One region of the Effusibacillus consociatus genome, then DNA from elsewhere that is predicted to be linked to it. Evidence: riboswitches for the same ligand, from Rfam matches in the RefSeq annotation. Region 1 holds a riboswitch; each other region holds the start of a gene.
What was found. A riboswitch is a leader RNA that binds a small molecule or an ion and turns the genes downstream of it on or off. The one in region 1 is predicted to bind cyclic di-GMP.

Region 1 (3,278 bases):
CCGGTTCCCTGATTCGCAACTATGGGTTTCCCGTGGTAGATCCGCGGGATTCCGAACGGATTGCGTCCGAGCTGATTCGAATGGTTCGGGAATGTGAACAGTATCGGCAGCGTGCCGAAACAAACGATACAGACATGTTTACAGCAAAATCGGTGGCTGATGAGTTGGCCCGACTGTTTGAAAACACAAGTAAAGCATAAAGTCGATTGGTGAAAATGGGAAAGGACGAGAGCGATGTTTGTCGGATGGAAAGAGGAGGATTTTGCCGTATTTGAAGTGGAAGGACTTGAACCAAGAATGGAAGCGCTGAAAGCGCGGGTTCGTCCGAAATTTGAAGCGATCGGGAGCGCTTTGGCGCCTGATTTATCCGCCCGCTATGGGGAAGAATTTTATGTTCATGTTGCAAAGCACGCCAGACGGAAAACAAATCCGCCGAATGATTCTTGGGTGAGCTTTGCAACCAATCCGCGAGGGTATAAAATGATGCCCCATTTTCAGGTGGGAATGTGGGCCACACATGCATTTGTGCAATTCGCCATTATCTACGAATGTGTCAACAAGAAAGAGTTCGGGGAACAGTTGGCCCGTGAATGGTCTTCGTTAAAACGGGAAATTCCGGAGCATATGCTTTGGTATGACGATCACATCAAGCCAAAATCGGTGCCCCATCCGGAAATGGATGAAAAGATCGACATCTTTACCAAAAAACTGATTCAAAACAAAAACGGTGAACTGCTGGTAGGAATCGAGATTCCGAAAGCACAAGCGATTGCGATGTCGGGAGAGGCGTTTCTGGATAAAGCACGGAAAACAATGTTTGAACTAGGTCCCCTTTATACATTATTACAACGTTGATGCTATTATTTTGTGGGTCCCCATTAAAGTACTCGGAATAAGCTACGAAGCTTCCCGTCACTTTAATGGGCGATATTACGGAGGTAGGGAAATGCAATTCACGAGAGAAGATGCCTGGAAGCTTCTGAATGAGTATACCAAGAGTCAAAGTTTGCTCAAACACGCGCTGGCGGTTGAAACCTCCATGCGGGCCTATGCGGAGAAATACGGGGAAGATGTGGAGAAGTGGGGAATCGTTGGACTCCTGCATGATTTTGATTATGAGAAATACCCGACTCCCGAAGAGCATCCGTTTAAGGGCTGTGAAATACTTCGGACACTGGGGTATCCGGAAGACGTAGTTCACGCGGTTCTGTCCCATGCTGAGTACAGCGGTGTTGCAAGAGAATCACTTATGGACAAGACTTTGTTTGCAGTCGATGAGTTGTCCGGTTTCGTGACAGCTGTTGCATTGGTGCGGCCAAGCAAAAGCGTCTTGGATGTGGATGTGAAAGCGGTAAAGAAGAAGTTGAAAGATAAAGCTTTCGCAAAAGGGGTCTCGCGGGATGATGTGTTCAAGGGAGCCGAAGAACTCGGAGTTGACCTGGACGAGCATATCCAGTTTGTGATTCGGGCCCTGCAAGGAAGGGCGGATGAATTAGGATTGCGTGGGATGGCACAAGAAGCATAACAGGTATTTGGATTCATTGTTGTCGAAATGCGTCGAACTCCCTCAAGGCACCGGGACTTTTGACGCATTTTTAATTTTGTTAGAGGAATTTAGTTTGCGGCTGTAGTAACAATTAAATGTAAACTTGTGATCGTTAAGTAATCATTTTTGAAGAGAGGGTTTGACACTAACACTTTTGACTCTAACGCTGATGAAAAGGGCAAAATCGTCGAAAGGCGATGACGCAAAGCTGCGGGCCTAAGGGAAGGGAATTTCGCTTCTTATGGCAGCCGAGCCGCCACAGTGGTAGCACACCTTCGTGTCTGCCCTGGAGGCAGATTTTTAACAAAAAATGGGGTGTGTCAAATGAGTTTTCAGATCCCTGTGCACTCAGTTTCGGTCGGGTATGACGCTCAAACGTCGTTCGATTCGTTGTTTGCGGAGGTGCTCGATTGCTTAAAGCGGGAGCAAGAGTCCATTCTTGAGCTTCTGGTTCTGTTTGAATCCATGAAACAGCAAGTTCTGGAATTGGCCGAGAAGCGGGCAGGCGGACTGAATGCCTCTTCGGTTCGCGCTTACCCGTACAAACAAGCTTTGGCAGAACTTGAGCAGGAATTGCTGGAAGCAAGTGATTTAAAAGGGGATGCGAGAAGCACGTTATTTTTACTCTTGTCTATGGCATATTACCGGATTGGAAGTTTACTGCAGGCCCGGAACATGGCCATGATTGCCCGTAGTGAATACAGTCGCTGCGGAGTCGAACAGAAAATCGCGTTTGCAGATTTGTTGATTGCGATCTGCTCGCTCGAACTTACTCAATATGAACAAGCGGCCGACCGGTGTGTGCTCGCACTGGCCGAGTCTACACTCTCAGATGATCCGATCGGAATAGCCCAGATTTGGCAGGTTTATGCGAGAATCCTGTATAAGCAGGGGCGAACTGAAGAATCAGTGGCTGCCCTGGTGATGGCAAGTGAAATCTATCGTGAGCAGGGGGCGGCAGCTAAGCAGGTGAAAACGCTGCTTGAATTGTCTCTCGTATTAATTGGACATGACGATTTGCACGGAGCGGTTTACCGTTCGAAACAAGCGTTGATGATCTGTCATCAAAGGCAGCTGCAAGCTTTGGAAATAGAAGTTTTGGATGTGCTGGCTCATTTGTTTCTCAAGATGGGACGAACGGTGGAAGTGGAAGGCTGCCGACAGAGAATTTATCGCCTAATGGGAACAGAAGGATAAGTCGGGTTCTGGTGACCCGATTTTTTTACAAAAAGTTTCAAGTTGAAAAGAAGGAATCTTCCCGCTTGATAAAGAAATACAATTTATAGAATTAAGCGATTTTTCACAAGAGTATGTGAAGTGGGGGATCACGATGGAAATACAAGAAGAACTGGACATTATGAATCTGACAATGACAGAAGTTTTTGAGCAAACATGTAAGCGCTTTCCTGAACGTAATGCAGTTTGTTTTTACGGTCAGGAACTCAACTACCAGACTTTATTCGGGTACGCGAGCCGGTTTGCCGCAGGTCTTTCTGAAGCCGGAATTCAAAAAGGAGACCGGGTGGCGATTATGCTGCCAAATTGTCCCCAATACGTAATCGCTTATTATGGAGTTTTAATGGCGGGTGGGATCGTGGTCCAAGTCAACCCGATGTCGGTTGAACGGGAGATTGAGCATTATCTGAGTGATTCCGGTGCCAAGGCGATGGTCGCTTACGGTCCTTTACTGCCGCGAATTGCCGGCGCTCCAAGTTCGGCCAATCTGGTGAAA
Region 2 (3,278 bases), on a different contig from region 1:
TTGTGCTAACGGTAAAAGATCGGGAGGAAGACAAGATCGCCGCATTAGACAGCGGCGCCGATGATTATGTGACCAAGCCGTTCGGAATGGGAGAACTGGTCGCCCGAATACGTGTCGCGCTGCGGCACATGGCCAAATCGACGAACGAGCCCCTCCTCCGGATCGGCGAGCTGACCATCGACTTGGCACAGCGAATCGTAGAACTGAAGGGAGAACGAATCAAGCTGACCCCAACAGAATATGATCTTCTGAAAGTTCTCGCCTCGAATGCCGGGAAGGTCGTCACGCAGCGTCAACTGCTCCAACAAGTGTGGGGCAGCAACCACAATGAGTCAGACAGCCATTACTTGAGGGTGTATATCGGACATCTTCGCAAAAAACTGGAGGAAGACTCGACCCAACCCAAGTTAATCGTGACGGAGCCGGGCATTGGCTATCGCTTCCTGTCCAGGGAATAACAGAATCGCTGACCCCGGCTGTGTAACGATTTCTTGTTTGGCCGTCCGAAAAATCTCTTCAAAACGACAGTGTTTGTTCCTACGGCTTTCAAAGAATATCATGACAGTTGCTGACGAGCAGATAAGCCTTTGTAGGTAGTCTGCGCATCGTTTTCAGTATCTGTGATTACTCATCTTCATTAAGTCGTGTAGCAAAGACGGTAGTCGATTACAGGTAGTCGATTACTGTCTTGGCCCCCCAAAAAACATGTGCTACAATCGTTCCTTTTGATAGTCGCCTTTTCGCCTTCCGTTTGTTCATGAATTAGCTGTTCGTAAGCATGTGCGAGCTGTATGACTTTTCAGCAAATCAGCCACGTTTTGCGTAATTCCCGTACAAAAAGCGCATAGTTTCGGACGCGCATCCAAAGCGTGAACAGAAAGTTGGCGCTATATTCGTGCTGAAACAGAAGTTAGATTTCGTCGTTGACGTCGATCTGCCTTTGACCTTTGCATTCCTTTTTGAACTCCCGACGTTCAGACTCCTCAGTCCTTTCACCGGAGAAAACTGCTTGTAAACAAACCACGATACGAGCAGAACAAGGATTGCGTAAAGGTAAGGTTTCCAATGAACTCACTACCTGCTTTTGATCAATAATTCGACAGCTTCCCGAATCAGTTACATGTGGACTCACTTATTTTTTAACAATGAAGGAAGTTATTTGAAGAAATGGAAATCAAGGCAACTAAATGGCAAGTGACTCTAGAGCGCATAAGCACTTCTCCATTTTGACTGGTGAACAAGAAGGGCTCACTGGTTTCTTTCAAAAACTCAGATACACGTAGGGTTTCAAGAACACATGTTTGGAAGGAGTTGGCGTTTTTTTGGCGAATCATTGGGTATAAAGAAGGATTTTGGCGCAAATAACGAAGGTTCATTAGGAAGGATGGAGTTTTATTTGTAGGTCCTCAGGCTGATCATCTTCCTTTCAAGATCATACAAACGAAAAGGCAAACTCATTGAAAAATGGGGGCGCAAAACTTCAGACCTAAGGATTTTATCTATGGTAGCTGGGTTGCCGAATTTGTTGCTTCCAAGCTCAAAGCTGCTCCAATTCGGGGTAGCTTCTTATTTTGATTCTCTAGCAAAGGGAGTAGCCTTGATGCCTAATATAGAACAATTGATTGTACAAAACGATTTTTATCATGTGTTTCAGACCATTTACGGGTTCCCGGGAAAGAGCATACTGGGTTACGAGGCCCTCATTCGCAGTAAATCCAATATGAATCCAGATCTTTTATTTCAGCACGCCATGGAACAAAACAAGTTGTTCGAAGTTGATTCTTTTTCTATTTTAGAGGCCATTTCAGCTTACTTCAACTCTCCGGGCTCACGAGAACATGGCCCGTTGTTTATCAACATTTTCCCTTCAACCTTGGTCTCGCCTTTATTTATCGACTTACTCGACACCCTTGTCAAGCAATTCGAGCCTTATAGAAATCAAATCGTGTTTGAGATTAATGAGTCCATTTATGAGGGCCTATTATGGAAAAGCGCTTCTTTCAAAGATGCCATCCGTTTGCTGCGTGAACTGAATTTCTTGATTGCCCTTGACGATGTAGGAGATGGAACAACTTCGTTTCGAAATATTCTGGACATCTCACCGGATTTCATAAAAATCGACCGATTCTTTTCAGCTGACTTGAGTACATCCAAGAAGAAGCAAAAAGTTGTCGCACTGTTTGTCGAGTACTGCAATGACGAGTCCAATCTGATTTTAGAAGGAATCGAAAAAGAGGAGGATTTCGAGACCGCGCTATCTTTGGGAATTAAGATGGGACAAGGCTATTTATTCGGGAAACCGAATCGGTTAACGTAAACGGTTGAATGTGAAGTCTCACCCGAACATGAAGGAGTAATCAAGATGCAGGACAAACTGAACTATTTCCGGAAAGCAATGCTCTCATTAAAAATTTCTGAATTTGAAGTTCCGCCTATGCAGGATTTATTGATCATCGGGAAAAAAGCGCCTATCGGGCCGGAAGCGGTGAAGCGAATGGCACAGGCGATATCACCGGAACAATTTACAATCGTTAAATTGGAGCACGCCAAAATTGAAGCGGTCTTAATTCGAAACTCCCTTCTCCAAATGCTGGATGAACATGTGCTGATGCAAATCATACTGGAAGAAGCAGATCGCTTGATCAGCGACAACATGGTTCTTCGTTCCGAATTGAAAATATCGGTATCGGTTCAGCGGGAGGTAGAGTTGCAATGAGGGTCGCGGAATTCATGTCATCCCCGGTCTACACGGTTTCATCGGAAAGAAGCGTCCAGTACGTTTCCGACATGATGAATGAACTTAAAATTGGTTCGCTGCTCGTCACGGATCATGGAACAATTGTAGGGATTATTACGTCGCGGGATCTCCGTTCTTCCCACCCCAATCGCATTGTGGCCGACGCGATGACCCCAAACCCGATCAGTATTTTGCCTGACCAATTCGCCTGGGATGCATTAGAAAAGATGGAAAAACATTCAATCGAGCGTTTGCTTGTCATTCATGAAGAACAGGCAATCGGGATCGTGACCCGAGAAACGCTTCAGATCAAACTGAACCAAATCGTTGATCCGCTAACGGGTATGTACCGTGCACCTTATATTCAACAAATCGGCGAACATTTTCTGAACCGTCGCCAACATTTCCATTTGCTCTTTATTGATCTCAATAACTTCGGTGAAATCAACAAATTGTATGGGCATCCAGTAGGGGACGATTTTCTTGTCGAGTTCTCCAATCGCTTGCGTACATTAACAAACGAACAGGATTATGTCTGCAG
Region 3 (3,278 bases), on a different contig from region 1:
TGTCCGGGGGATTCAACATGCTCTCCGTATTTTTCATTCTGTTTCGAAACAATTCCGTATCCATGCCATTATAGACTACTGTCAAATGATGATCGGGAATACCGAACTTTCTTTTTAAATAATTTTTGAACCAAACTGAAGGCACAATGGTAATATTACTGGATGTGATACCGTAATATTCTTGAGCAATACCGTAATGGTAGGACAACGTATTTTTGCCCCGTATCATGTGTTTATCCATGTATTCATCCAGCAGACATCCATGTATAGTGGCGATTAGCGGTGTGTTCCCCGGTTTTACTCGGGATAGAGCTGTCGTGGCGATTATATCTTGTGTATGAATTAAGTCATATTTGCGCAAATTAAAATAACTTGAAGCCAGTTCCAAACTGTAACGTTCGATCTCTCTTTCGTTGATCCACGGATCCATGTCAGATATCTGCCGTAAAAAAAAGCTGGTTATCTTCGGCCTAACCACACCTCTTACTATTGTTGCTTCAAGGATATCCCCTTGATTTAGAATGTAGTAATTTTCAGAGTGTGGATCACGCGCCAAAATATCTGCTTCGTGCCCCGAACGTCTAAGCCCCCGTGTTAACTGTTCAACATAGTTCCAAAGCCCTCCGACAGAGGGGAGGAGAAAAGAGCTGGCTATTAAAATTTTCAACTTTTACACCCCTTCCCGTTGGCCAAAATGGACTTTCATACAGCAGCAAATTTTTTGATTTATTATATTCAACGGGGTTTTAAGGGGACTAGGCTACTAACTCCATAGGCGATTAAACGCTCGTATCCTTTGGTACTCTCATTAGAATTCTGGCTAACGGCCGGACCTTACTTTAAATTATTCACGGAGGTTTTTTGTGTGACCTCGCAAGGAGTTTTGCACAATTCGTCGAAATCCGACAGGAATATCATCAGCAATAAGCGAACTAATGAGTAAGGGGGAGCAATACCTGAATTGCAATCGAATGACCATATTATCTTGAAATAATCGAATTGATCCTATAAACTGGCTGTATATACAATCATATGGCAAGCGAAGAATGATCACTTGTATTTGGGCACTTGGGTGATCTGGAGCAACTAGTGCAACCGGCCAGTTCATAGGAATTCTGTGAATTGGCTTTTTGATTTTGAATAAGCAGCGGCAGGCGAGGTGCGGCATGCAGCAGGAATCCATACCGAAGGATTTAAAACCGACATTATTATTTGCTATGTTGTATAATGAAACACTTGAATTAGCTGTTCAGCCTATCGTAAATCTTCACACAGGCAAAGTGGAGGCCGTTGAAATATTAAGCCGTGCTCCCGGAGGCGTGCTCTTTCCTGACGAGATGTTTCGGTTGGCCCGCCAGTACGGGGTACTGCAACAACTCACCTTGTTATCCTGCAAGAAGCTTATTCAAAGCGTCGAGATTTTGAAGCCGTTTATCCCAAAAGGGATCTTCTTCAATATGGAAGCGGATGTCTCTATCGAAACGCTGGAGCAGGCAGTCAAATTATTGGATTCCATAGGAGAAGCCCAAGTAGTCTTGGAAGTTACCGAGCATATGCCTTCAGGTTTTGCGTGGCGTTCGTTTGCAGATAAGGAAGGTTTTGCGATTGCCATGGATGATTTGGGAAAAGGCAATTCGAATATGGTGGAATTGATGATCATGAAGCCTCATTTTGTAAAGATTTGCATGGAAATTGTAGTCAATCTTCACAAAACCGGAACAAAGATCATTATGATTGAAAACTTTAAGAAAATCGGTGATGATTTGAATATGCAGGTGATTGCAGAAGGAATCGAAACCCCGGAGGATTTGAAAAAACTGCGTGAGATGGGAATTGAATATGGGCAGGGTTATTATTTTTCCCGTCCTTGCGCCATTGATAAAGTTCCTGTTGAAGACTGGAAAAGAGGATTCGGGCACAAAATCGTTTAGAAGTGATTGCTAACTTTTGAAAAAGGATACCCCGGGTGTCCTTTTTCTTTTATACTGGTAGAGGTGAATAAATTTTGATGCAACTCTAGCGAATCTTTATAATAGAAGCTAGGTAAATAAACAGGGAGTGGGGTCGAACATGGAACAGTTTAAAGAAAGCATGCTTAAGCTCATTATTGATACTTCTACGAACTTGCCGACCGATGTCAGACAAATGATTGCTGCTGCTCGCGTGCGGGAGGAAATGGGGACTCGGTCTGCCCTGGCTCTTTCTACCATTGCGAAAAACATCAAAATGGCGGAGGAAGAGGAAGGCCCGATTTGTCAGGATACCGGTATGCCGACATTCCATATTCACTGTCCGGTTGGAGCCAATCAAATCGAGATGAAAAAAGCAATTCTTCAAGCGATAGCGGAAGCGACCAAGCTCGGGAAGCTGCGTCCCAACTCGGTGGATTCGTTAACAGGCAAAAATTCTGGCGATAATCTGGGACCGGGTACGCCTGTAATTCATTTTGAACAATGGGAAAAGGATTACATTGATGTGCGTTTGATTCTTAAAGGCGGAGGTTGTGAGAACAAAAACATCCAATACTCCTTGCCTTGTGAACTCGAAGGTTTAGGAAAAGCCGGACGGGATCTGGACGGTATTCGAAAATGCATTATGCACGCTGTTTATCAGGCTCAAGGACAGGGTTGTTCTGCCGGTTTTATCGGAGTAGGCATTGGCGGTGACCGTACATCCGGATATGCACTCGCGAAAGAACAATTATTCCGTAAAGTGAATGATGTAAACCCTAACGAGGATCTTCGCAAGCTGGAAGAATACGTGATGGAAAATGCAAACAAGCTGTCCATCGGAACTATGGGATTTGGCGGAAACGTATCCCTTTTAGGCTGCAAAGTAGGTGTTATGAACCGTCTTCCAGCCTCATTCTTTGTTTCTGTAGCGTATAACTGTTGGGCGTTCAGACGTCAAGGGGTTGTGATTAACCCAACTACAGGGGCAATCGAGAACTGGATCTATAAGGAGGATCTGGCTGAAGAGACTGTTGTGGAAGAAGTGGCCGCTTCCAACGAGAGCCGTCAAGTGGTTCTTCAGGCACCAATTACGGAAGAACAAATTCGCAGTCTCAAAGTCGGAGATGTGGTGATTATCAACGGTGCGATGCACACTGGTCGGGATGCATTCCATAAGTACATGATGGATCATGATTCTCCGGTGGATTTAAACGGCGGTATCATCTATCACTGCGGTCCCGTTATGCTCAAAGATGAGAATGGAAAATGGCATGTTAAAGCAGCAGGGCCTACGACATCCATTCGGGAAGAGCCTTACCAAGCGGA

Region 2: linked by a shared signal. The riboswitch ahead of ACFO8Q_RS22575 (EAL domain-containing protein) and the one ahead of ACFO8Q_RS09680 (hypothetical protein) in region 1 are both predicted to bind cyclic di-GMP.
Region 3: linked by a shared signal. The riboswitch ahead of ACFO8Q_RS17965 (EAL domain-containing protein) and the one ahead of ACFO8Q_RS09680 (hypothetical protein) in region 1 are both predicted to bind cyclic di-GMP.

Annotation. Positions count from the first base shown of each region.
Region 1 is NZ_JBHSHC010000080.1:23,107-26,384, reverse strand. It holds gene ACFO8Q_RS09695 (glycosyltransferase family protein) at 1-200, shown strand, start outside; gene ACFO8Q_RS09690 (YktB family protein) at 235-855, shown strand; gene ACFO8Q_RS09685 (HD domain-containing protein) at 947-1,525, shown strand; cyclic di-GMP riboswitch class I at 1,714-1,807, shown strand; gene ACFO8Q_RS09680 (hypothetical protein) at 1,871-2,743, shown strand; gene ACFO8Q_RS09675 (long-chain-fatty-acid--CoA ligase) at 2,877-3,278, shown strand, end outside.
Region 2 is NZ_JBHSHC010000154.1:99,591-102,868, reverse strand. It holds gene ACFO8Q_RS22580 (response regulator) at 1-458, shown strand, start outside; cyclic di-GMP riboswitch class I at 1,438-1,521, shown strand; gene ACFO8Q_RS22575 (EAL domain-containing protein) at 1,601-2,317, shown strand; gene ACFO8Q_RS22570 (hypothetical protein) at 2,363-2,716, shown strand; gene ACFO8Q_RS22565 (GGDEF domain-containing protein) at 2,713-3,278, shown strand, end outside.
Region 3 is NZ_JBHSHC010000120.1:9,753-13,030, forward strand. It holds gene ACFO8Q_RS17960 (glycosyltransferase family 4 protein) at 1-667, opposite strand, end outside; cyclic di-GMP riboswitch class II at 1,026-1,110, shown strand; gene ACFO8Q_RS17965 (EAL domain-containing protein) at 1,167-1,931, shown strand; gene ACFO8Q_RS17970 (fumarate hydratase) at 2,071-3,278, shown strand, end outside.